Regions from separate parts of the Paenibacillus sp. P46E genome, predicted to be linked through region 3. Evidence: riboswitches for the same ligand, from Rfam matches in the RefSeq annotation. Region 3 holds a riboswitch; each other region holds the start of a gene.
What was found. Region 3 has a riboswitch for thiamine pyrophosphate ahead of A3849_RS11315 (thiamine phosphate synthase). Riboswitches for the same ligand answer to the same signal wherever they lie in the genome.

Region 1 (4,903 bases), on a different contig from region 3:
TGCATCTGCTCACGGGTCAGCGCATCGAGCGCACTGAACGGCTCGTCCAGCAGCATCAGCTCCTGCGGTGCGAGCAGCGCACGCAGGAAGGCTGCCCGCTGCTGCATACCGCCCGACAGCATATGCGGGTAGGCGCGTTCGAACCCGCCCAGACCGACCTTGTCCAGCCAGTGGCGGGCGGCTGCCCGTGCTTCGGCCTTGGGTTCGCCCTTCAGCTCACCGGCGAGCAGGACATTGTCTTCGATGGTACGCCACGGGAACAGTGCAGGCTGCTGAGGCATATAGCTGATCTCTCCGCGCTGCCCGGTGACGATCTTACCGCCCATGCTTACCGTTCCGGCATCAGGCAGCTCCAGGCCCCCGATGATGTGGAACAAGGTGCTTTTGCCGCAGCCGGAAGGGCCGACAATCGAGACGAATTCCTGGGGCTCAACCGTTAGAGATACATTGTCGAGCACACGGGTCTCGCGGCCGCGGTAGAAGAAGGCCTTGGATACGCCGTTTACGTTCAGCGCGGTAGGCGAGGCTTGAGTTTCGGGCAAGTGCCCAAAGGAAACCTGTTCCCTGGTGTTCGAGTTGGGATAGCCTGCTGTCAAATCATTCATCCCCTTTCCGGGAAGTGTAGGTGGGACAATTCTGTAAAGTGTGCATAGCCTGCATCAGGAGGTCTTGCGCGGCTTCCAGCGTACCAGCCATTTCTCGAGAAGTGCGATCAGGGCAAACAGCACCAGACTAAGAAGAACAATAATTACGATGGCAACAAACATCCGGTCTGTGCGGTAGGAGGCCTTCTGCAGCAGCATGTAATAGCCAATGCCCTTGTCTGCGCCGATCCACTCGGCAACCACAGCACCCATTACAGCATAGGTCGCGGAGATTTTAAGACCGGAGAACAGGGCGGGCAGAGAACCGGGCAGCTCCAGCTTGGAGAAGATATGCCACTTGCTGGCCCCGGCCATTTTCATATAGTTCATCATGATCCGGTCGCTTTGGGCCAGCCCGCCCATGGCGGCGACGGCAACCGGGAAGAAGCAGACGAGTGTGATGAGTACGATTTTGGGCAGCAGTCCGAACCCGAACCAGATAATCAGCAGCGGCCCGAGGGCAATGGAGGGCACATTCTGGCTGAGAATCAGCAGCGGATACAGCGCTCTTTTCAGCCAGGGCACCAAATGCAGCAATAGAGCTACAATCAGGCCCACACCTGTACCGATCGGGAAGCCGATCAAGGTCAGCCGCAGCGTTGCAGCCGTATGCGCCCAGATGCCGGAAGCGTTACCCCGGGATTCGCGGGCGATATCACCGGGGCTTGGCAGCATCCAGGAAGGGACATGAAGTACGGAAACGGCTAATTGCCATACACCCAGAAAAAAGATGACCGCCACAAGGGGCGGCCAGATTTGGTTCCAGTACGATCTCACGGCCGGTATTTTTCCGTCAGCTTATCCATGCTGATTCCGCTGGGGTTATGGGCGATCTTAATTTGCGAGATGACGCTGGGGCTGCCCGCTGCGATCAGTGCTTCATGCATTTGGCGTACCACCTCAAGCAAATCGGTGAGTTCGCCTTCCATCGTAGTTTCGAGCGGATTCACCTGGTGCTTGACGCCGGATTGCTGGATGACCTCAATGGCCTTATCCACATAAGGAATAGAATCCTCGTTATTCGGAGTTTTAGGAATGACTTGAATGCTGAGCAGAGTGTTTGCCATATCAATCAGATCCTTTCAGGTTGGGTATGCGTACAATTTGCAGGTGTAACATTACTTGCTCTCAGGAAGAAATTCATTCGTGAACGCTGAAGCGGTATCCAGTGGTTTGTCCAGCAGCTTCAGACTGTACATCCAGTCGGCGTAATTCTTCCAGACCTCGGCTTTCTGCTCTCCCCATCTGGAGGCATCGTCCGTATATTTCGGGCTAAGCCATTTCTGACTGGCCAGGACGAGCTTGGGATCCAGATCCGGCACAGCCTTCGAGAGGATGGCGGCAGCTTCTTCCGGCTTGTCGATCGCATATTGATAGCCTTTGGAGGTAGCTGCAAGGAACGCCTTTACCAGCTCCGGATGCTCAGCGATTTCCTTCTCGCTCGTGGTCAGGACCGGGGTGTAGTAATCCAACTGAGGGGCGTAATCCTTCAAATACAGCATGTCCAGCGGCTCACCGCGCAGCTCGGCTTCAATACCGGTCCAGGCGTAGAATATCCAGGCAAAATCGATGTCGCGTTTCACGGCGGTGAAGAAATCAGCTTCGCCGATATTGACCAGCTTTACCTTTTTAACATCGCCGCCTTGAGGGTCCATGATCGCCTTCATGGCAGCTTCTTCAGCCGGGGAGCCCCACCCGCCGTAGGTTTTGCCTTCGAAATCTTTCGGTGTCTTGATATTGCGGTCCTTCGGGGCGGCAAACCCCGAGGTATTATGCTGGATGATGGCGGCGATGGAGACGAGCGGCACATCCTGCAGACGGGCCAGAGTGAGCGCCTCCTGGGCACTGATGCCAAAAGCGGCTTCGCCTGAGGTGACCATCGTGTCGGCTCCTGCCGCACCCGGCTGTACAATTTCTACATCCAGGCCTTCCTCCTTGTAATAACCAAGCTCTTTGGCTGCATAGAGGCCGGTATGGTTCGTATTCGGCGTCCAGTCCAGCGCGACCTTAATCTTGGTCAGTTCCTTAGGCGCGTCCGTTCCTGCCGCGGTTGCTTCCGGCGCGGCGGTGCTGTCCCCGGCTGGAGCGGCGCTATTCCCACCGGAATTGGCTGTATTGCTGCCGCACCCGGCCATGACGATGACCAGTATGCAGCTGATGCAGAGCATTAGTGCTTTTTTGACTCCCATTTCTATTCTTCTCTCCTTCCAGCTAACCCAGTCTTCCGAACTCTGATGATGTCCATACCAAAAAAAGCGCCCCGAAGATCGGGACGCCAGCAATTGCGTTAGGTGGCCGCTTAGCCAAAACGGCTGAATGCGGGTGGTGATTCCTACGCTGGCATTATCCAGATCAGGTATAAGGGTCAGTATCTATGTGGGATACACTCTCAGCCGGCCAATTCCAGCCCCCCTGGTACTATGAAGTTATGGGTGTTGCTATGTTCTTACGCTGTATTATAGCGGTCCCCTTCGGGGTTGTCCAGTAGTGGCCCCGGATTCCAGCAATCCGCCCAGGCACTGCCAGGCACGCCGGGTAGACTTACCATATGTTATATAATAAGATTAATACTTTACAATTATGTTTCGGAAAAGGAGTGACCCTATGCTCACTGATCAGCAAAATGCCGGAGAACGGCTGAAGGTGCTAGCGGAACAGTTGGCTGAAGAAGTCACTTTACGTCAGTATGAACGCCAGCCCGAGTTACGGCACAGATTCGGCCCTTCCGGAATGGCAAGAACCAAACAGGATTCACTATATCATTTACGGTATTTGGCGCAAAGTGTGGCGCTGGACAGTCCACTTTTATTTATTAATTATATTGTCTGGCTGAAGGTGCTGCTGGCACAGTACAAAATCACGGGTAAGGATCTGCAGATCAATCTGGGGCTGATGAAGGAAGCTATAGGCTCACAGGTTGGGACACCGGAGAAAGAGCTGATTCTGAGCTATCTGGATATGGGAATTCACCATACGCTCGAAGAGCAGAGTGTGCAGCCTTTTCTTCAACCGGACAAACCCTATTACCGCGAGGCAGAGAAGTACCTGAAGCTGCTTCTGAACAGTGAACGCCGCAAGGCTTCGGAATTTGTGCTGGGGCTGCATGATGAAGGTGTGCCTATTCATGATCTGTATCTGCACATTTTCCAGAACAGTCAGTACGAGATTGGCCGTTTATGGCAATTGGGTTCCATTACTGTAGCTCAGGAGCATTACTGTACAGCTTGTACCCAGAGTATTATTTCGCAGCTGTATCCGCGGTGGATTCAGGCTCAGGAAGGAAAAAAAACGATGGTGGCGGTCGGAGTCGGCCAGGAACTGCATGAGATCGGACTGCGGATGCTAGCAGATTTCTTCGAAATGGAGGGCTGGAACACCTATTATTTGGGCTCTAATATGCCTACAGAGGGTTTAATCCGGTATCTGAAGGAGCAGCCTGCTGACCTGCTGGCCATCTCCATCACCATGACTTTTCACGTATCGGAGGTTCAGCATCTGATCGCGTCGATCCGTACGCATACCGAACTGAACCACATTAAGATTATGGTCGGCGGAATGCCGTTTAATATAGACAGGGAGCTGTGGCGCAAAGTGGGTGCCGACGGCTATGCCCCCGATGCTAAGGGAGCGCTGGAGGTAGCGGGGCGTCTTATACCCGAAGGGATACTCCGGGAGAATTGACATAGAAGGCGGGAGAGGGAAATGACCGACCATGAGCAAGAGATCCGGAAACTGAGGGAGACCATTGAGACGCTCTCTAATCAGGTGATTCAGGGACAGCAAAGAGAAGAACAGGCCTTGGCAGAATTCTCCGCGATGAACAATGAATTAATTACGATGCACCGGCTGCTCGCCAAGAACAGTGCCAGGCTTAAGGCGATGAAGGAAGAGGCGGAACGGGCCAACCGGGCGAAAAGCCTGTTCCTGGTTACAGTAAGCCACGAAATACGTACGCCGATGAACGGCATTTTGGGAATGACCGAGCTGCTGGAGGCTGGGGGGGCGACGGATGAGCAGCGGGTTCAGCTGGGGGTCATCCGGGAATCGGCCCAATATCTGCTGCAAATGATCAATAATCTGCTGGATATCTCCAAGATTGAAGCGAGTAGAATGGAACTGCAAAATTCTCCGCTGAGTATACGCAATCTGCTTGAACATGCGGCGAGTCTGCTCTCTCCGGCCGCCGCGAAGCGCGGGAATATTCTGAAATGGCAGGTTGCAGGCCGTGTGAGGAGTACGCTGAGCGGGGACTCGTCCAA
Region 2 (4,903 bases), on a different contig from region 3:
CTCATGTTCTGGAAGAGATTGATCCGTCTATGACAGAGTGCCACTTCTACATGGCTAATAACTACGCTAATATGGAAAACTTTGAAGAGGCGGAGCGCAGTCTTGTGACCTATTTGCAAGAGGATGCAAGCGGTGAGTTTATGGCTGAGTCCGAAGAGCTGATGGAACTGCTGCAGTATGAGCTGGACCGGCCCGCTCCGTTAGTCCGGATCCGCAGCCGGGAAGGTGTGGTGGAGCATGACAGAGCCCGGAGTCTTTTGGAGGAAGGTAAATTCCCGCAAGCGGTCAAGCTGCTTGAAGAGATTGTCCAGAACATTCCAGACTTCCTGGCGGCGCATAACAATCTGGCTCTTGCCTATTTCTATATGGGCCGCTTCGCCAAAGCCAAGGAATGTCTTGGCGAAGTGCTGAAGCAGGACCCGGGCAACCTGCATGCCCTCTGCAACATGGCGATTTTCCTGCAATATGCCGGCGATCAGGACCAGCTGGCGGGATTGGTGCGTATGCTAGAAGCGACAGTGCCTTTTCATCAGGAGCATGTTTTTAAAATGGCGACAACGATGGGCATACTGGGCAAGCACCATACTGCATATGGACATTTCCGCCGTCTGCTGAAGGATGAAGAGGTCGGCGGGGATGCCGGCTTGTACCATTATTGTGCAGCGGCGGCCAGCAACAGCGGGCTTCATACTGAGGCTATACGCTGCTGGCAAATGGCTTCCAGGCTGGACCCGGACTCAGCAGTTCCGAAGTTTTTCCTGTCCCAGATGCAGCTGGCACAGTCAGAGGGCAGGCCGCTGCCTCCGGTAAGCTATAATTATCAGCTGCCTTTTCAGGAGCAGCTGAAGCAGTGGAAGAACAATACAGACAGCTTCACGGAAGAAGTACAGAATAATCCGCTGCTGCGCGCTTCGTTCTTCTGGGCGTTGCGCTACGGTGATGCTAGTACGAAGCTCCAGGTGACAGAAGCGCTACGCTGGATTGAGGACGATGAAATATCCGATGTTCTAAAGGGAGTTTCGGAGCAGGAACCGCTGCAGGAGGCTGCGCTTCTCAGTCTGCAGCGGCTGATCGGCGGCAGTCCGGAGGAAAGTGTAGTCCAGAGGGTGATTCAGGAACCGGTTGTATCAAGCCATAAAGGGCCGCCAGAGTGGAAAGAGGACTGGCAGCGGATTATAGATCATATGGCTGCTGTGATGGACCGGAGATTGGATGCCGCCCAGAAACGGGATGCCGAGCTTCTCTGGAAGCAGTTCATAGCCCGCCTCTATCCGGATGTGCCCTTGTTCCGGCATGCAGAGGGCTGGTGTGCGGCTCTGGAATATTTAACTGCCAAGCTTCATGGTCATCCGGTTACCTACCGGGAGGCTGCCCAGCATTACGGCGTTTCCGTCTCCATGGTAAGCCGGTACGCACGCCGTATTCATCAAGCATGCGAGTTAACGCAGGACGGGGCGGCAGCAGACATTTTGCCGCCATTTACGGAAAATATCTGACCCTTAGGAGGACTTGCTAATGTACAAAACAATTGTAATCGGAACAGGTCCGGCAGGATTAACTGCTGCGATTTACCTGGCACGCGCCAACCTCAGCCCCCTTGTTATTGAAGGATTGCAGCCAGGAGGACAATTGACTACGACGACAGAGGTAGAGAACTTTCCTGGTTTTCCTGAAGGTATTCTAGGTCCGGATCTGATGGATAACATGCGCAAGCAGGCAGAACGCTTTGGGGCTCAATTTAAGAATGGCTGGGTGGATTCTGTGGATTTCTCGCAGCGCCCTTTCAAAGTAACCGTGGATGGTCTGGGTGTACTGGAAGCAGAGTCGGTGATTATATCAACTGGTGCTTCGGCTAGGTACCTGGGCATACCGGGAGAGCAGGAGAATGTCGGACGCGGGGTTAGTACCTGTGCAACCTGCGACGGTTTCTTTTTCCGTGGTAAAAAGATTGTCGTGGTCGGTGGCGGCGACTCCGCGATGGAGGAAGCCAGCTTCCTCACGCGGTTCGCTTCTAGCGTAACCCTGGTCCACCGCCGTCCGGAGCTGCGCGCTTCGAAGATTATGCAGGACCGCGCGCGGGAGAACAGCAAAGTGGCCTGGGCACTGAACCGCACGCCGCTTGAAGTGACCCTTGGGGATAACGGGGTGAAGGGACTTACCGTCCGTAACAATGATACGGGTCTTGAGGAGCTCGTGGAAGCAGATGGCGTATTTGTCGCTATCGGCCACACACCGAATACCGCGTTCCTGGGCGGTCAGATTACTACGGATGCCAACGGCTATATCGTTGTGAACCCAGGAACAACCGAAACCAACATTCCCGGCGTGTTCGCTTGTGGGGATGTTCAGGATACCCGTTACCGGCAGGCGATTTCAGCTGCAGGAACCGGCTGCATGGCTGCTATGGATGCCGAGAAATATTTGGAAGGCGCTATGGTACATGACTGGAGCGAAACGCTGGATAAGTAACGACAATGCGGGTTAAGCAAATTTTTTGATTGACAATAAATACCTGCTAAAGTAGATTATATTTAATTAGATAAGATACCCACTAGGGGAGCCTGAATAGGCTGAGACGGGAAAATTGAATTCCCGGACCCTTGAACCTGATCTGGATCATACCAGCGTAGGAAAGTGGAGTCGGACCTTTTTTGAGCACAGCCTTATTTGGCTGTTCATGAATAAAGCCGCTCCAGGTGGAGCGGCTTTTTGCTGCGTGCTGATCTTATCTGAATGGCTCACAGAGCGATAAGGAGGAGATAAGAATGTCAGATTCATTCAAAAAGGAACAAGTCGATCTTTCGGGATTTCCCGCAAGCCGTAAGGTGTATGTAGAGGGCTCGCGTCCGGATATTCAGGTTCCGATGCGTGAAATCCGCCTTAGCCGGACCGAAGGTGTTGCGGGGGAAGAGGACAATGCGCCGCTTCGTGTCTATGATACCAGTGGTATTTACACCGATGCCGCTGAAGATACCGATGTTCGGAAAGGGTTGCCTCCGCACCGCTTAAGCTGGATTGCGGAACGCGGGGATTCAGAGGAGTACGCCGGGAGAACCGTTCAACCCGGAGCCTGCGGATTAGCTGCAGACCGGGCGTCGGCAGAAGGGTTCGCCGGCTTGCGGCGGAATCCCTTACGAGCACGTGAGGGGCGCAATGTTACCCAGCTGCATTATGCGCGGTTAGGGATGATTACACCGGAAATGGAGTATATCGCGATTCGCGAGAATACCCGGCCTGAATTCGTAAGGGATGAGGTCGCTGCCGGACGGGCCATTATCCCGGCTAATATCAACCATCCTGAGAGTGAGCCGATGATCATCGGCCGCAACTTCCTGGTTAAGATCAACGCGAACATTGGGAATTCCGCTGTCTCTTCTTCCATTGAAGAGGAAGTGGAGAAGATGAGATGGGCGACCCGATGGGGTGCCGATACGATTATGGATCTTTCCACTGGTGCAAAAATTCATGCCACCCGCGAATGGATTATCCGCAACTCACCAGTACCGATCGGCACAGTGCCGATCTACCAGGCGCTGGAGAAGGTAAAAGGAATAGCCGAGGATCTGACCTGGGAGCTGTACCGCGATACGCTGATTGAACAGGCGGAGCAAGGTGTAGATTACTTTACCATTCATGCCGGGGTGCTGAAGCGGTATATCCCGCTTACTGCCCGAAGAATGACTGGGATTGTATCCCGAGGCGGCTCCATCATGGCGGCCTGGTGCCTTGCACATCAGCAAGAGAACTTTTTATATACACATTTTGAAGAAATCTGTGAGATTATGAAGACTTATGATGTGGCCTTTTCCTTGGGAGACGGACTGCGCCCGGGCTCCATCGCCGATGCCAATGATGAGGCTCAGTTCGCTGAGCTGGAGACGCTTGGGGAGTTGACAGCCATTGCCTGGAAACACGATATTCAGGTGATGGTCGAAGGCCCGGGGCATGTGCCAATGCACAAGATCAAGGAAAATATGGATAAGCAGCTGGAGCTCTGCCAGGAAGCCCCTTTCTACACACTGGGTCCGCTAACCACGGACATTGCCCCCGGTTATGACCATATTACTTCGGCGATTGGCGCGGCGATGATTGGCTGGTTCGGGACAGCGATGCTGTGCTATGTTACGCCCAAGGAGCATCTGGGTCTGCCTAACAAGAATGACGTGCGTGAAGGAGTTATCACCTACAAAATCGCTGCTCATGCTGCAGATCTGGCCAAAGGCCACCCGGGTGCCCAGGATCGGGACAATGCATTGTCCAAGGCTCGGTTCGAGTTCCGCTGGCGTGACCAGTTCCATCTGTCGCTCGATCCTGAGCGGGCGCTGGAGTACCATGATGAGACTCTTCCTGCCGAGGGTGCCAAAACAGCGCATTTCTGCTCCATGTGCGGTCCCAAATTCTGCAGCATGCGCATTTCGCATGATATCCGCAATTCGTCCAGACTGAGCAAAATGCTATAGCCGGAACGGGCTTTATAAGAGGCTGATTTCCTTGCTGTAACAGGCAGAGGAAGCAGCTTTTTTCAATATCCAGGAGTTGGCATACAGGCATGCCGGTAACACAAACAGGGCCAATTCATTTCTGCTGTGCAATGATTAGTTGCAGGTATATAAGTTTCTGATTTAGTGACTGCAATCACTCTTCGGCCCTGTACCCTATGCTAAGCTGTTGTTGAGAAAGGTTATCAATTGGCGTGAAGCTAAGCTGCAGGAGGAGAGTGCAATGAGCAAACACCTTAACATGGATGAGTCCATATTCGAGCTGGTCAGTCGTTATCCGGAGGCCGTAGACATTATGGTTGAGCTGGGTTTCCGCGATATTACGAAGCCTGGTATGCTGCAGACGGCGGGCCGGTTCATGACCTTGTCGAAAGGAATCACAATGAAGAAAATGGATCGCGAAA
Region 3 (4,903 bases):
CAGCGGATTGCCGATATTGTAGAGCGTACCCGTGCCGGTGGAGGCGAGATTGTCAGCCTGCTCGGTAATGGTAGTGCTTACTACGCTCCTGCAGCGTCTCTGGTACAAATGGCCGAAGCGATCCTGAAGGACAAGAAGCGGATTATTCCCGTCATTGCCCTGCTGGAAGGGGAATATGGTTATGACGGACTGTTCATGGGTATCCCGGCACTGCTTGGTGCAGAAGGTATTGAGAAGATCTACGAGCTGGAGCTGACGGCGGAAGAAAAGGCGGCTCTGGATAAGTCAGCAGATTCTGTACGTGCGGTAACTTCAGTGGTTACGGTATAATTTCCGGCAAACCCTCATTTCTTGAATGGAAATGAGGGTTTTCTTTTCATGGACGGCGGGGTTGGGTATAATAAGAATGTAACTTATATCACAGCGAAAGTGAGGAGGTTAATCAATGGATCGGATTTTCTTTTTCTTACATATGATCGGGACATTGGCGGTCGGTTTTTACCTGGTGCTTCCGTTCATTCTGAGCGGCACTGGAAAGCTGTCTGCTGGAGCCAAAGAAGGGACGCTTAGCGCCATTGGCGGATTGAACCGGTTTGCCCAGTATGGTCTGGTCATTCAGCTGCTGACCGGCGGATACATGATCTCTCAGGGGGATTACACCGTAGCCTGGATGGTGGTCGTGGTTGTACTCCTGCTGGCAATGTTTGCCTTGGGCGGCATCATGGGCAAGCCGCTGCGTCTAGCCGCAGCTGGTATGCGTGAGAACCGTGATGTGTCAGACCATACCGCGAAGCTTCGCACCATGAGCCTGCTGCTGATGGTTGTGCTGATCGTAATGGTGTTTTTCATGGTGTATAGACACATTATCTAGAAATATAAGGATTTATAGGTTTCACGCTATAAATCATCCTTCTATTTCTCGCTGAAACGGATTCCGTCCCTTAAAAGGACGGCCAAGCCGTTTCCACTTGGTATGGGTGATGATTCACCAAACCGTCAAGCCTGCCCCTGATTCGAGGGGGTGGGCCTTTTCTGCATTCCAGCCCGGATATCTTATAACAGTTCCTCTGACGAAAATACATTGCTTTTCTCAAATTCTTCTTGTATCCCGGGCGGGAGCAGAGTCTGAAGCTCGTGACGGGTACACCATTTGTAATCTGCATGCTCATCAGAGAGCACTACTGTATTCTCACCGGTCATGCACCAGTAGGTGATGAGGACGAGCTGCCTGCCCGGATTGGTCAGAAAGGACACGGCATACAATAGCTTTTCCACCGTGACCTTCAGTCCGGTTTCCTCCTTAATCTCCCGCTCCAGTGCAGCCTCCAGGCCTTCTCCAAATTCTATTTTTCCGCCGGGGCATTCCCAGCTGCCTGCTCCTATCGCATCTGCAGCAGCCCGCTGTACGAGCAGGATTCTGCCTTGATGCAGGATGACTCCTTTGACGGCAACGATGATACTCCGTGCATTTCTCGTCATATCACTTATTCGCCTCCTTATCCTTTTGGTAATCGCTCCGAAACCCATATCAATCATTACTTCACTAAATTATATCGGCCCTTTACGTCAAAAACGACTATATTTTTGTTTGGACAGCCGGGAAGTGTGGTAAGTAACATAACGTAAAACGATTGTATAATTGATGATGCAGAAGCCATCCTAATACGATGTGGTTACTTCAACAAAAGGTACACAGCGAAAGGAGAATGGATCATGCCAGAAAATAAACAGACTACCAAAACCTTGCCTCCCCAGGTGCAGGACCGTCAGCCCGGTATCGAGAGCGAGATGAATCCGCGCCCTGAATTTGAAACGTCCAGCTACAAGGCAGCAGGCAAACTGCTGGGTAAGGCGGCGCTCATTACGGGAGGCGACAGCGGCATTGGACGGGCGGTTGCCGTTCATTTTGCCAAAGAGGGTGCGGATGTGGTCATTTCATATCTGAATGAGCATTCTGATGCCGAAGAGACCAAACGTCAAGTAGAGCAGGAAGGACGGAAGTGTATTCTGATTGCCGGTGACATCGGCGTAGAAGCGTTCTGCCAGGATCTGATCAACCGGGCGGTGGAGGGATTGGGCAAGTTGGACATCCTGATTAACAATGCAGCCGAGCAGCATCCGCAGGACAAGATTGAGGATATTACCTCCGAGCAGCTGGAGCGGACGTTCCGTACGAATATTTTCTCCATGTTCTATTTGACTAAGGCAGCAATGCCGCATCTGAAAAAAGGCTCCACGATCATCAACACGACATCGATCACCGCCTACCGCGGCAGTCCGCAACTTCTGGACTATTCGTCCACCAAAGGCGCGATTCTCAGCTTCACCCGCTCGCTATCGATGAATCTGGCGGAAAAGGGCATCCGTGTGAATGCTGTCGCTCCGGGTCCGATCTGGACACCGCTGATTCCATCCACATTTGATGCCAAAAAGGTCAGTGAGTTCGGCGGCACACAGCCTATGCAGCGTCCGGGACAACCGGAAGAGCTGGCACCAGCCTATGTCTATCTGGCCTCGGATGATTCATCCTATGTTAGCGGTCAGGTCATGCATGTTAACGGCGGGGAAATTGTCAACGGCTAGAAGTTGCTGTGCGGCCAGTCGGTTTCGGAAATATAACGGTTCAATAGCAGGTCCATGTGGTCTGCTTTTTTCATGTCCCTTGCAAGCTGTGAAGCTTTCGGTAAAAGGGATAGCTTTTCCGCGGAAGAATATGTTAATATGAACCACGTCAGCAACTGAATACTGCAATTGTCCCTAGGGGTGCCGCAAGGCTGAGACGAACATGACGTTCGGACCCTTTGAACCTGATCTGGTTAAAACCAGCGTAGGAAAGCGGAGAATGAATGAACTGCAGCGGGGTTGTATTTCTTACACCCGTATTCCTGTACAAATTTATGACTGCCTCCTATCGCGGGGGCGGTTTTTTTTGTGTTGCCCGTTTGTCGTAAAAAAGTGGAGCAGGAGGTGAAGAAGTGGCGGAAATTCATTTGATCTCTGATGGGAAGCTGGAGCCGGGGCGGTTCATCAGCCTGGCGGCTGCTGTGCATCCGCTCGTGGACTATATTCATCTGCGGGAAAAGCACCGCTCTGCCCTGGAGCTGCTGGGGATGGCAGAGCAACTGCTGCGTGCTGGAATCCCCGCATCCAGACTGGTCATCAATGACCGTCTGGATGTTGCACTGGCCGCCGGTGCAGGTGCTGTCCAGCTAGCCTGGCACAGCCTGCCGACTGCTGCAGCCCGTGCAGCGGCCTCCGGCCTCCGGCTGGGCAGGTCGGTGCACTCCGCCGCAGAAGCAGCAGAAGCAGGCAGACAGGGAGCGGACTTCTGCCTGTTCGGGCATATTTTCCCTACTGGCTGCAAGCCCGGTCAACAGGGGCGCGGTTTGGCGCTCCTGGAGGAAGCGGTCCGTAGCACCCGTATTCCACTGATCGCTATCGGCGGGATGGAGCCGGGGAATGCAGGTCAAGTGATCCGTCGCGGAGCTGCAGGAATTGCGGTCATGTCCGGCATTTGCGGAGCAGATGATCCTGTAGCTGCTGCCCGTGCTTACCGGTTGGCGGTCCAGGAGGCTTAGGACCTGTGGTGTATGTGAATTCAGCAAATCCGTGAAAGTGATCACACGAAGGAGGTGAGAGCGCATGAATCTGATCATTAATGGCAAGCCCGGAGTGGTTGCGGAAGACTGCCGGACTGTTGCCGATCTGTTAAGCCGGCCCGAATGGAGCTTTCGGCTTGTGATCGTGGAACGAAATGGTGAGATTGTCGGCAAGGAGCATTACGGGTCGGAGGTATTATGTGAAGGCGACAGGCTGGAACTGGTGCATTTTGTGGGCGGGGGCTGAGGCCATGAGGCTATCATAAAATATTTGAATTTTTTTCACGCTATCGAATTTCATCCCAGGAGGCGAGTTCATGTTAGATCCATTGGTGATTGGCGGCATTCCGTTATCGAGCCGGCTGTTCATCGGCACCGGCAAATACAGCCGCAATACAATGATTCCCGAGGTGGTTTCAGCTTCAGGCTCACAGGTAATCACGGTTGCCTTGCGCCGTGTAGATCCAGAGAGCGAGGACAATATTATCAGCCATATTCCTTCCCATATGACTCTGCTTCCGAATACTTCGGGTGCGCGCACTGCTGAGGAAGCTGTGCGGATCGCCAGACTGGCCAGGGCCGCAGGCCTTGGCAATTGGGTCAAAATTGAGGTCATCAAGGATCAGAAATATCTGCTTCCAGACAACCTGGAGACTATCCGGGCTACGGAGATACTGGCCGCCGAAGGCTTCGTAGTGCTGCCCTATATGAGCCCGGACCTTTCAGCCGCGCTGCGGATGCAGGCAGCGGGAGCCGCCGCCATCATGCCGCTCGGCTCTCCCATCGGCTCGAACCGCGGACTGCGTACCACAGAACTGCTGCGCATTCTCATCTCTGAGGTGGATCTACCGGTGATCGTCGACGCCGGCATCGGCCGTCCGTCCGAAGCGGCAGAAGCGATGGAGCTTGGCGCATCCGCTGTGCTGCTCAATACGGCAATCGCTACCGCCCGTGATCCCTTGCTAATGGCAGAAGCCTTCCGCGAGGCGGTAGTTGCAGGCCGCAAGGCATATTTGGCTGGACTTGGTCCAGTGGAAGAGACGGCTGTTGCGTCTTCGCCATTGACCGGATTTCTGAAGTGACTCACAGGCTAACGGAAATGGGGGAGTAACATGAGCTTTTTTGAACCACTGACTCGTCTGGAGCAACTGCCTTACGGGAGCTTGTGGCGGGAGTACCGGGTGGAGGATGTGAAGCGGGCAATTCTCAAGGATCGTCTGGATGAAAAAGACCTGCAGGCTCTGCTGTCTCCGGCTGCGGAATCTTGTCTGGAGGAGATGGCTCAGCGTGCACAGCGGTTGACC
Region 4 (4,903 bases), on a different contig from region 3:
AAGCCGGTTAGCTTGCCGGAAGCATCATGGAAGGTAAATGGTGCATAGGTGCCCTCGGTCCCAATACGCAGCTTACCGCTGGCTTTGATGGCCTCCAGGCTGTTTTGTTCCGCTGGCGCTGCAGCTCCTTCAGTGGGTGCTGCCGAAGACTCGGCTGCTGAATTTTTGCCTCCGGCATTATTGTTATTATTGCCGCAAGCAGCTACAAGCACCACAGTAAGCAGCAATAGGATAGTCAGACTAAGTTTTTTCATAAATCGATAACCCCTCTCGTCTCATTCTCTGTATGTACCGGATGTTCATCGGCAAGTTGAATAGTAACACCGTCACATCAGCGGAGTCAATAGTTTTTCCGATAATAAACATCGGAATTATGATGTAAGCGTTTGAACCGCTATTCTCCTTATCTTAAGCCTGCCGGTATTGAGATAGCTTACCCCATAACATGTTAAATTCCCCAGAGAAATCAGGTACAAAAAGTGGAAACAGCTTCGCAGTCTTAATAAAGCCTATACAATAAAAAATCCCCGCAGCACCTGAATGCTGAACGGAGAAATTCACACTAACCCATATGTTATTTAACTGTATTTACAGAAACTAACCATGCATCATTTCAGGCTGCACCTTTGACTTCGAGCCGTCTTCGCCGCCCCTGCGACCTCTCCGCAGGAGCAAGCCCAGCACAGCACCGCCCAGAGCAACAAAAATCATAATGTGAAAAGTATCATCAAATCCTCTGGCAAGAACGGTTTGTGTAGCCAACTTCAAAGCTTCAGGCGAAGCTTCTGCCGCGCTCTTGCCGGCTGCAGCGGCAGCCTCTTTCATTTCCGCCCCGCGCGCTGCCGCTCTTGAGGTCAGGATGGTTACCAGTGTGGAAACAGCCAGAGAGTTGATTACCTGCTGCATGGAATTGGTCAAGGAAGTGACGCGGTTAACCAATTGACTTGGCGCCTTATTGAGCAGATGTGTATTCATTGGCATTACCATCATTCCCATGCCTGCACCGCACATGATCAGCGGCAGAATCAGGTCCTTGCTCTGTGTCGTAAGATCCACATGAGAATATTGGTACAACGCACCTGAAACCAGGCTGAGTCCGCACACCACCAGCCAGCGAACTCCGATCTTGTCGAACAATATCCCGGCTATGGGCATCATAAGGCCAGAGGCAATCGCCTGGGGCAGCAGGGTAAGTCCCGTATCAAATGCCCCGAAGCCGCGGGCCTGCTGAAGAAACTGCGGGAGCAGAAACAGCGCACCGTACAAGCCGAACTGTGCAATCCATTGTACAACTATCCCTGTGCTGAAATCGACCGAACGCAGAATACGCAGTTCCAGCAGCGGTGTCTCCGAACGAAACTCTGTAATGACAAAAGCGATTAAGGCCACAGCACCGAGGGATAGACCGATCAGAGTTTTGTCCGAAGTCCAGCTGTCCGCTCCCTGGCTCACTCCGTAAGACAGAGAAGCAAAGGCAAGGGGCCCAAGAATGATTCCAAGCTTATCCATCCCTGGTACCTGGCTGCGTTCCGATTGAGGCAGCTTGCGGGAACCAATCAGAAGACAAATGATCCCGATGGGAATATTAATGAGGAAGATCCAGCGCCAGGAATGATACTCTACCAGCCAGCCGGACAGCACGGGACCGATAGCCGGAGCGAACAGCACCGGAATACCCATGATCCCCATGACTACGCCTACCTTACTCTTGGGTGCCAGTTTGTATACATATGCCATCCCGACAGGAAGCACACAGCCTCCGCCCAGACCCTGCAGGACGCGGAACGCAATCAGCCATTCTGCACGGCTTGGTGTTGCACAGAGAATTGAACCCATAGTGAATACGATAACTGCAGTCAGAAAAACAGTCTTGGCCCCGAAGCGGTCAGACAGCCAGCCGGACAACGGGATCACCGAGGCCTGGGCCAGCATGTACCCGGTCACAATCCATTGCAATGTATTTAAATCCGTATTAAAATCCTTGACCAGCGTTGACAAAGCCACATTCATAGCCGTACTGTCGAGCACCACCATGAATACACCTGCAATGATGGCCAGCAGCGGAACCAGAATGCTTGACAGGCGAAAATCGGCCTCCGGTTTAAGCGATTGCTCCATTCTCTGTCTCCTCCTGAATTGAACTGCGCAGATGGACTTATTGACCTCAGCACAGCTTAATCGATATAATATATCTTCGAACGGACAACTGTCCGATAATACTTTTTTCAGTCTACGGACAATTGTCCGCTCTGTCAATGGAGTTCACATATTTCCTGTAAATATATACTGTATTTCTGAAAGGAGCCTGTCATGAACCCGAGAGAACAAGGCAGCAATCCATCCTCAAACCTAACACCACCACCAAATCCATCCTCCTCCCGGAATAATCAGGACCCTTATGTCCAGCGTATTCTTGAAGCCGCCCGTGCGCTTTTTACTGAGAACGGTCTGGAAGCAGTCAGTATGTACGGCATAGCCAAGCGGGCAGGAATCGGCCAGGGTTCGCTATACCGCAGATTCACGGACAAAGGTGAAATTTGCTCTGCCCTGCTCTCCACCAGCTCCGATCGTTTTCTTGCCCGATTGGAGCAGGAGCTCCAAGCCACTGAAGGAGTGGGCAGTTCCATCGGGGAGCTTCGGAGCAGTATTGAACAGGTTGTAGAATTCATAGACCAGCATGCTGAGCTGCTGCAGATGATTAAGTCTGAGTTCACGGGCAAGAAACAGCTTACCCAGTTTGAGCATCCGATTTTCCAGCGGCTACACGCAGTTATGGCCGAGCGTCTGCGGCGGGTTGCTGATGACGGCAAGCTGATTGCTATTGATCCCCATTTTGCCGCAACTTCTCTGATCGCGGTCCTCAGCCCTGATCTTTATCTCTATCAGCAGAAGCTTCACGGGTCGGGCAAAAAGGATATCCTGGAAGGGATTCTAACCCTATTCGTAACTGGACTACAGCGGTCCTGAGCACACTTTCTTTTGACAACATTCTGGAATATGCTATATTTGTTAGCAGTTGCGAATATAATATTGACCTGCTATTTCACTAGGGGAGTCTAATGACTGAGACGAAGCCTTAAGCTTCGGACCCTTGGAACCTGATCTGGATCATACCAGCGGAGGGAAGTGGAACAGAATCGATCAGCAGTGCCGCTTCAAGCCTACTGCCTGAACCTTTCAGACCCATTTGCCTCCCCTGGAGACGGATGGGTCTTTATTGTGCTTCCGCAGTCCCGGAAGCAGATGCGTGCCAATGAAAGGAGGCTTAATACATACGAGTATGATCTCAATCACTAACCTGTCCTATGCTTTCAGCGCTTCACCGCAGACTCCGGTATTCAGTGGACTCTCGATGAACGTCCGCCGGGGCGAATTCATTTCCATTGTCGGTGCCAGCGGCTGCGGAAAAAGCACCCTGTTCAAAATCATCGCCGGTCTGCTAAGGCATACAGATGGCGAACTCAAAGTTCACGGTATGATCTCTGACGATCCAGCGTCGCGTCTGGGCCAGGTCGCCTATATGCCACAACAGGATCTGCTGCTGCCCTGGAGAACCGTGATGGACAACTGCCTGCTGCCCTGGGAGCTGAAGCGAAAGAGCAGCAAAGCAGAAGCTGTAAAAAATATCCGTGAAATGCTCGACCGGTTTGGCCTTGAAGGTACAGAGCGGCTCTACCCGCAGGAGCTGTCCGGGGGGATGCGTCAGCGGGTCGCAATGCTCCGCACCCTTGCCGCCGGAAATGAGCTGATGCTGCTGGATGAGCCTTTTGGGGCACTGGATGCCATAACCAAGCGCGAACTGCACCGCTGGCTCCTGGAATTGTGGGGCAGTCTTAAGCAAACGGTTCTGTTCATCACCCACGATCTGGAGGAGGCGCTGCTGCTCAGTGACCGGATTTACCTGATGTCTGGAGGCAGCGGTGGTGTACAGGAATTCTTGGTGGATATCCCGCGGCCCAGACATTACCGGATGAACTATGAACCGAAGTTTATTACTTTGCGGGAGAATTTGGAGCGGAGGCTGCATGAGAGTATCTATTAGCAGAACCTTTCTGCGCGAATATGGCCCCTTTGCCTTACTGGTACTGTTCACCCTAGCTTCCTGGGAGTGCGCTGCGCGGCTAAAGCTTGTTCCAGCCTTCATTCTCCCGGCTCCAACGGCTATATGGACGGCACTGATGGAGCAGAACGGGCTGCTCTTCGGTGAGCATTTACCCGCCACACTTCAGGAGGTTTTGCTCGGCTTTGTTCTGTCGGCAGCCTGCGGCATGCTACTGGGTACGGGAATGCACATGTTCACTCCGCTCGAAAAGGCGTTATACCCCTTGCTGGTGATCAGTCAGACCATTCCGCTTATCGCTCTGTCACCCATTTTTATTATGTGGTTTGGTTATACCCTTTGGAGCAAGGTTGCGGTGGTTTTTCTCACTGCCTTTTTCCCGGTGGTAGTAGGGACCTTTGACGGTCTGCGTAAAAGCGGTGCTATGTACAAAGAACTGTTGCTCACACTCGGTGCGTCCCGCTGGCAAATTCTGCGAAAGACCCAGATTCCGCCTGCACTGCCCTCTTTATTCTCTGGTCTCAAGCTCTCTATGGTCTACTGCGTCATTGGCGCGACGATCGGGGAATGGCTGGGCGGAAGCCGGGGGCTCGGTTATTTCAGCCGCCGGATGGCGGGCAATCTGCAAAGTGCGGAAATGTTCGCCGCAGTATTTCTTTTATCTGCACTCGGAATCATTCTGTTTCTATTTATTGTGCTGCTCGAAAAAATTATTTTGCAGAAAAGAGGCATTCATCGATGAAACTGTTCCCTTCTGAACCTCCCTTTAGACAAAGGAAACTCCCTGTGCTTCCGTTATTGCTGCTTCTGTGTCTGGGACTTGCTGCAGCAGGCTGCGGGAAC

Region 1: it holds a riboswitch for thiamine pyrophosphate, as region 3 does, so the genes downstream of both, A3849_RS02530 (ABC transporter substrate-binding protein) here and A3849_RS11315 (thiamine phosphate synthase) in region 3, are expected to answer to the same signal.
Region 2: it holds a riboswitch for thiamine pyrophosphate, as region 3 does, so the genes downstream of both, thiC (phosphomethylpyrimidine synthase ThiC) here and A3849_RS11315 (thiamine phosphate synthase) in region 3, are expected to answer to the same signal.
Region 4: it holds a riboswitch for thiamine pyrophosphate, as region 3 does, so the genes downstream of both, A3849_RS24100 (ABC transporter ATP-binding protein) here and A3849_RS11315 (thiamine phosphate synthase) in region 3, are expected to answer to the same signal.

What each region holds. Positions count from the first base shown of each region.
Region 1 covers NZ_LVYZ01000002.1:283,548-288,450, reverse strand. The annotation lists gene A3849_RS02545 (ABC transporter ATP-binding protein) at 1-605, opposite strand, end outside; gene A3849_RS02540 (ABC transporter permease) at 660-1,421, opposite strand; gene A3849_RS02535 (thiamine-binding protein) at 1,418-1,711, opposite strand; gene A3849_RS02530 (ABC transporter substrate-binding protein) at 1,763-2,833, opposite strand; TPP riboswitch at 2,957-3,068, opposite strand; gene A3849_RS02525 (cobalamin-dependent protein) at 3,249-4,325, shown strand; gene A3849_RS02520 (ATP-binding protein) at 4,347-4,903, shown strand, end outside.
Region 2 covers NZ_LVYZ01000027.1:22,126-27,028, forward strand. The annotation lists gene A3849_RS06020 (tetratricopeptide repeat protein) at 1-1,496, shown strand, start outside; gene trxB (thioredoxin-disulfide reductase) at 1,516-2,469, shown strand; TPP riboswitch at 2,544-2,650, shown strand; gene thiC (phosphomethylpyrimidine synthase ThiC) at 2,766-4,460, shown strand; gene A3849_RS06035 (DUF1858 domain-containing protein) at 4,723-4,903, shown strand, end outside.
Region 3 covers NZ_LVYZ01000034.1:95,760-100,662, reverse strand. The annotation lists gene mdh (malate dehydrogenase) at 1-330, shown strand, start outside; gene A3849_RS11330 (hypothetical protein) at 446-871, shown strand; gene A3849_RS11325 (NUDIX hydrolase) at 1,054-1,479, opposite strand; gene A3849_RS11320 (SDR family oxidoreductase) at 1,714-2,583, shown strand; TPP riboswitch at 2,750-2,851, shown strand; gene A3849_RS11315 (thiamine phosphate synthase) at 2,976-3,578, shown strand; gene thiS (sulfur carrier protein ThiS) at 3,643-3,846, shown strand; gene A3849_RS11305 (thiazole synthase) at 3,917-4,681, shown strand; gene thiH (2-iminoacetate synthase ThiH) at 4,712-4,903, shown strand, end outside.
Region 4 covers NZ_LVYZ01000064.1:32,953-37,855, reverse strand. The annotation lists gene A3849_RS24115 (amino acid ABC transporter substrate-binding protein) at 1-254, opposite strand, end outside; gene A3849_RS24110 (DHA2 family efflux MFS transporter permease subunit) at 598-2,118, opposite strand; gene A3849_RS24105 (TetR/AcrR family transcriptional regulator) at 2,311-2,967, shown strand; TPP riboswitch at 3,039-3,142, shown strand; gene A3849_RS24100 (ABC transporter ATP-binding protein) at 3,254-4,042, shown strand; gene A3849_RS24095 (ABC transporter permease) at 4,026-4,802, shown strand; gene A3849_RS24090 (ABC transporter substrate-binding protein) at 4,799-4,903, shown strand, end outside.